DNA from 2 places in the Clostridium sp. TJA038 genome. Region 2 is predicted to be linked to the other one. Evidence: predicted binding sites of a transcription regulator. Region 2 holds the regulator's gene; the other holds the start of a gene.

Region 1 (3,440 bases), on a different contig from region 2:
AAGCTTGTCTCTATAGATAAACTTAATTGAGTCTATTTTTAAGAAGGCTTTATTTAAAGAGGATAAAATATCTTCTTTTATTTTTGAAACTTCTTCAGAAGAAAAGTTTAAATAAAGATTTAAGTAGGAATCTCTATTTGAAAATATAGTTTCTAAATATCTTATAAAGGAATAAAAATCCTCTCTATTATTACCAGGTTCTATTTGGAAAAGTATTTTAAAAAATAAGTTCCAATGAAAATCATAATTCATTGCATGGGCTAATTTTTTTCCTATAGAATTTGAAAAAGTAGAATCAAAGTTAAGGGAACTTGCCCCTATAGATAATTTATTTTTAAAAGAAATTGAATCTTTAAAAACTTCATTTAACCTAACAGAAGTATTTACAAAGGTATTATAATATTCCTGTGAGGTGTTACAGTTATTTTTTGTAAAAATATAATCTATTATTATATCACAGGCGTTTCTAAAATCTATAGAAATACCTAAATCATTTTTAACCTTAGAAGAATAAATATCGTAAATCATTTTAGATAATAACATTTCTATGCCTTCTTTTTTTAAGCCAACATTATTAGAACTATCCATATGAGTATTTACATGATTAAAAATTGTTAAAAGTTGATTATCTATTAAACAAAGATTATTTTTTATAGAGTTTAATATATTTTTATAAAACTTATCTCCTAAAATCATATTATAATTTTTATAAATTATCTTATGTTCTATTTCACCCCAAAAATTATTTACCATTGATTTTATTTGTAGCTCAAAATTATACTTTTCTCCTTCATTTAAAATAAAACCATCTATTCTATAAAGTTCAAAACCATTTTTTTGTTTAAGAGGTTGTTTTTCTCTAAGGTCTAAAAAAATATTAGGATTTTGAGCAGAATAAGAAAAACCTTTTTCTCCTGTACAATTAAAAATAGTCTTTAAAAATTTAAAAATATGCTCCTCATCTTCTATAAATCTACATTCTATTCTAACCCCTATTAAGTCAGAAAGATTTTTAAATAAATCCTTAGGAGATTTAAATTTTATGTAATAATTATGCCTTATGATTTTTTCCTTTAAACTAGAGGCTGATTTTACTCTAGTTGATATGTTAAAAAAACCATCACAGGAATTTTCAAGCAGAGAATAGAAAAAATCATCTAATAAATTTGCACTATAGGCTAAATCTTTTTTCATATCCTTAAGTAATTCTAAAGTGCTTTTTGTAAAATCAAAAACTTTTAACTCCAAATTTAAGACACCCTCCTTTATTTATTTTTTAACAAACTTATTATATTTTAATAATACCAACATATAGAAAGTATAACAATAGAGTAATTTTAAATAATAAATATATAGAAGAACTTACAAAAATGAATAAATTCTTAATGAAATATCCTTATAATTAAATAATTATTACTTAAAACTTTTTTTTATAATAAATTGTAAGTAATTTTACCTTTAGATTAATAAATTATGAAAGTGAAAAATAGACTTTGACTTTCTTTGACTTTTATAGTATTATAGTAACAGAAGATAGAAAAAAGAGAATATTGAGGTGATAAAATGAATGCAGATAAAATGACATTAAGAGTACAACAAAGCTTAAACGATGCTTATGAAATAGCAGTTAAATATAATAATCAACAATTAGACGTAATTCACTTATTTTCAGCCTTAGTAAATCAAAAAGATGGCTTAATTCCTAATATATTTGAAAAAATGGGTGTTAATATAGATTCATTAAAGAGAGATATTCATGTTCAAATAGACAGGATGCCTAAGGTATTAGGGGAAGCAGCACAATCTTCAGGAGTTACTGCTACAAGAAGAATAAATGAAGTTTTAATAAAAGCAGAAGAAATTTCAAAGCAATTTGAAGATTCATACATAAGTGTTGAACATGTAATGCTTGCAATTATGGAAATAGATAAAAATGGTGTTATAGGAGAAATTTTAAGAAAGAATAATATAACTAAAGATGCTTTCTTAAAGGTTTTAAGTGAGGTTAGAGGTAGTCAAAGAGTTGACTCACAAGACCCTGAAGGAACTTATGAAGCTTTAGATAAATATGGAACTAACTTAATAGAACTTGTAAAACAACATAAATTAGATCCTGTAATAGGAAGAGATGAAGAAATAAGAAGGGCAGTTAGAATTCTTTCAAGAAAGACAAAAAACAATCCTATCTTAATAGGTGAGCCAGGGGTTGGTAAAACAGCTATAGTTGAAGGATTAGCAGAAAGAATTGTAAGAGGAGATGTTCCTGAAGGATTAAAAGATAAGGTAATTATCTCATTAGACATGGGTGCATTAATAGCTGGTGCTAAGTATAGAGGTGAATTTGAAGAAAGATTAAAAGCTGTTTTAAAAGAAGTTCAAAGCTCAGAAGGAAAAATAATCTTATTCATAGATGAAATTCACACCATAGTAGGTGCTGGTAAAACTGATGGAGCAATGGATGCTGGAAACTTAATAAAACCTATGCTTGCAAGAGGAGAGCTTCATTGTATAGGTGCTACAACTTTTGATGAATATAGACAATATATAGAAAAAGATAAAGCTTTAGAGAGAAGATTCCAACCTGTAATAGTTGAAGAACCAACAGTTGAAGAAACTATATCAATTTTAAGAGGATTAAAAGAAAGATTTGAAATTCATCATGGAATTAGAATTCATGATTCAGCAATAGTAGCTGCTGCAAAACTTTCACATAGATACATTCAAGATAGATATTTACCAGATAAAGCTATAGATTTAATAGATGAAGCTGGTGCTATGATAAGAAGTGAAATAGATTCTCTTCCAACTGAATTAGATATTATAAGAAGAAAAATCTTAATGCTTGAAACTGAAAAAGAAGCTTTATCAAAGGAAAATGATGAAGCATCTAAGGAAAGATTAGTTTCTTTAGAAAAAGAACTTGCAGAGCTTCAAGATAAAAATGATGAGATGACAATTAAGTATGAAAAAGAAAAATCTCATATTTCAGCAATTAGAGATTTAAAAGCTGAATTAGATGAAGCTAGAGGATTAGTTGAGAAATATGAAAGAGAGTACGATTTAAATAAAGTTGCAGAGCTTAAATATGGAAAAATTCCAGAGCTTGAAAGCAAAATAAAAGCACAAGAAGAAAGCATGGAAAAAGATAATGAGAATGCTTTATTAAAAGAAGAAGTTACTGAAAATGAAATTTCAGAAATAATTTCAAAATGGACTGGAATTCCTGTTACAAAATTAGTTGAAAGTGAAAGAGAAAAACTTTTAAGATTAGAAGAAGAATTAAGAGAAAGAGTAATAGGACAAGATGAAGCTACAACTGCAGTTGCAAATGCTGTAATAAGAGCTAGAGCAGGTCTTAAAGATGAAAGAAAACCAATAGGTTCATTTATATTCTTAGGACCTACAGGAGTTGGTAAAACAGAACTTGCTAAAACTTTAGC
Region 2 (3,440 bases):
CGTCTTTTTCTTGTAACAATGATAATAATATATGTTCAGGTCTTGAAACTATGTGTCCATAATCTCTTGAAATCTCCATACTTCTTTCTAAAACTTTTTTACATCTAGGAGTAAAAGGTACTTCATCTAAACTATAATTAACTTCTCCAATTCCAACATATAACTTAATAAAACTAAGCACTTTTTCTTCTGTTATATTACTTTCCTCTAAAATTTTAGAACATTGTCCATTTTCATTTATTAATCCAATTAATAAATGCTCTGTCCCCATATAACCGTGATTTAACCTTAAAGAGCTTTCTTTTCCCTTTTTAATAACTACTTTGGAATTTTCATTAAAATTATCAAGACGCATCTTTTACCTCCTACTATTAAAATTTTATGTGATTAAAGAATTTTGAATAATATAAGCTCTTTTTTTATTTAAGTCTTTTAAAAATTCATACTCATTAAAATGATTTATTATATTAGGATGAATCTTTGTAAGAATAGAATTTATTGAATTTAGTGAAATATCCTTTATAATTCCACTTTCAATTCCTAATCTTATATTTGATAAAACTTTTAAAGCCTTTTCTTCTTCTATTGAATCAATTTCTTTTATAGTTTCTAAAGAGTTTAGAATTTCTTTATTTAATTTATGATAATCTTCATAAGAAATATTATCTCTTTTCATCTTTTCTTTTAAAACAATTTGATTGCTAATAGCTTTAAGTGATTCTAAAATATCCTCTTCCTTAATTCCTATAGTATTTTTATTATATATTTCATAAATATTGCTATACCTTAGTTTCCTTGAATTAAATACATCTCTTAAGCCAAAACCTTGTGTACTTAAATACTCTTTTAATAAATTTATTGAATTATAATAGCTTATTAAAGGAAGATGAATAAAAACACTCCCCCTTAAAGCAGTTCCTAAATTTTTTATATTTGATGTTAAGTATCCAAACTCCATATCAAAAGCATAATCTCTTCTTTCTTCTATAAAACTCTCTAACATATTTGCTTTATTATAAATTTCATTTAAACTTAGTCCACCATTTGTACATTCTATCCCAATATGCTCATCTTCATTCAAAAACACATTAAAATCTCTCTTTTTTTCAAAGGTTATATATTTATTTTTTTCATGTATAAAATCAATATCCTTATATAAGATATCTTCCTCTTCTTCTTTATCTTTAAATAAATAAGATTTCTCTAAAAAGTTCTTTTCTTTTAAAACCTCTATTACTAAGTTTAAAATTTCTGTATCTTCCTTAGGTTCTAAAGATTTTCTAAATTTAAGTCCTTCAAAATTTCTATAAATCTTAACTTTAGAAGCAATTATAATGCTATTATTAATAGGAGAAATATATTTAAACAAAATCTATTCCTCCCTTAATTCTTCTTTTAAATTTAAAATTTTCTTCTTTATAATAGTAGCTTCTTCAAACTTTTCTTTTAGTATATTAATTTTTAATTTTTCTTCTAAAATAGATAATTGTATTATTTTAAGCTCCTTACTTATAGTTTTAGGTTCCTTTCCTATATGTTTTAAACCTAAATTATTTGATGTTAAAAAATCTAATACATCTTCCCTAAAAATCTCATAACAGTTTTGACATCCTAAAAAATTATTTTTTTTAAAATCTCTAATATCTGTTCCACACTTATCACATAATAAATTTTTTCCTAAACTCCCCATTGAATCTATATACTTATTTAAATATGCTAAGAACTCATCTAACCCCTTATTTTCATCATCTAAGGTTAACTTCATTACCTCTAAAGCACACATTTCACAAAGCATAAAACTCTCATTTTTTCCTTTATTCTTTTTTAACAAATTAATTGTAGCTTTATTTTTATTACAATTATTACAAAGCAATATTTTCAACTCCTATAAATTACTTAAGTAATACCATAAGTAAAGCTTTAAATATATCTGCTCTAGTTTCATTTATATTTTTAGAACTTTGTAGCGTTCTATCATTTATAGCAACTTTAGTAAGATTTGCTGCTTTTTCATCAATTATATTATGTTCAAGCAAATTATCTATAATAGCTGCTGCATTATGGTATGTAATGCCTTTGCCTATCTCATCATAGATTAAATCTCTTCTATCTGCATGGACTTCATGAACTACCTTTTTTATAACAATGTATCCTCCGCCACCCCTTCTACTTTCTATGAGATATCCTTTTTCATAAGTAAATCTAGTAGTTAAAACATAATTTATCTGTGAAGGTGCACATTTAAATTTTTCTGCTAATTCATTTCTTCTTATCATTAAATTATTATCTTCTGTTTCATCTAATAATTTTTTTAAAAAATCCTCTATTGAATCTGACAATTTAGCCATATATATCACTCCTCAAAATTTGACCTTTACTGACCTTAATACACAATATATATTAATACATTTGCCATACTTAATCAATGTAATACAGGAGATAATAGATTATTTTTATATAAATGTTTTAATTTACCAAAATTATTCTTATATTTTATGTTTATTTCTATTATATGTGTCAATAATAAAAATAATTTTTATAGGAGGATTTTTTAATGAATATTTATTGGTTAGGACATTCCTGCTTTTTAATAAAAACAAACTTAGGAAAACGTATATTATTAGACCCCTTTGACTTTGATATAGGCTATAAGCCTTATAGGGGAGATATAGATTTGGTTACAATAAGTCATATGCATTTTGACCATAATTGCACAAAATATATAAAAGACAAAACAAAAATTTTAAAAGAATTAGTAAATTACGAAAACACCTTTTGTAAGGTAAAATCTTTCTTTTCTTTCCATGATAATTGTTTTGGTTTAAAAAGAGATAGAAATTTTATATTTAAAATAACCTGTGATAATTTAAATCTTTGTCATTTAGGAGACTTAGGTCATATGCTTTCTGAAAAGCAAATAAAACAACTAGGTAATATTGATATTTTATTTGTGCCTGTAGGAGAAGAATTTACTATTTCTATAGATGATTTAAAAAAGTTAATAAACAAGATAAATCCAAAATATATAATACCTATGCACTATAAAACAACTAAATTAAATTTTCAATTAAATACTATAGATAAATTTCTAATAAAAATGAAAGCATACCCTGTAATTAAAGAAAAAATACTTTCTGTTTCAGAAAATTCTTTACCTAATAAATCAACTATAAAAATATTAGATATTTCTTCTGAAGAAAGTATTTAAATATAATAAAAAAAGATCATCCTAAGATGATCTTTAAATAATATTATTCTTGAACTGGTGCACCTACTGGACAAACATTAGCGCAGTTTCCGCATTCGATACAAGTATCTGCATCTATAACGAATTGAGTATCTCCTTGTGATATTGCATCTACAGGACACTCAGCAGCGCATGCTCCACAGCTTACACATGTGTCTAATATTTTGTATGCCATAATAAAACACCTCCTAAA

What was found. Region 2 encodes CtsR, which represses protease genes until heat stress. Its sites were predicted from a motif close to AAGGTCAANNAAGGTCAAAT; they were not measured.
Region 1: clpB (ATP-dependent chaperone ClpB) is a predicted target of CtsR. The motif match lies at 1,492-1,511, and genes of this name have one in related genera.

Annotation. Positions count from the first base shown of each region.
Region 1 is NZ_JBZEFA010000001.1:781,052-784,491, forward strand. Features, by position in the region: gene AC4FQV_RS03730 (GTP pyrophosphokinase) at 1-1,248, opposite strand, end outside; gene clpB (ATP-dependent chaperone ClpB) at 1,564-3,440, shown strand, end outside.
Region 2 is NZ_JBZEFA010000011.1:10,142-13,581, reverse strand. Features, by position in the region: gene AC4FQV_RS11165 (ATP-dependent Clp protease ATP-binding subunit) at 1-355, opposite strand, end outside; gene AC4FQV_RS11160 (protein arginine kinase) at 380-1,369, opposite strand; gene AC4FQV_RS11155 (hypothetical protein) at 1,373-1,873, opposite strand; gene AC4FQV_RS11150 (CtsR family transcriptional regulator) at 1,893-2,348, opposite strand; gene AC4FQV_RS11145 (MBL fold metallo-hydrolase) at 2,555-3,208, shown strand; gene fdxA (4Fe-4S ferredoxin) at 3,252-3,422, opposite strand.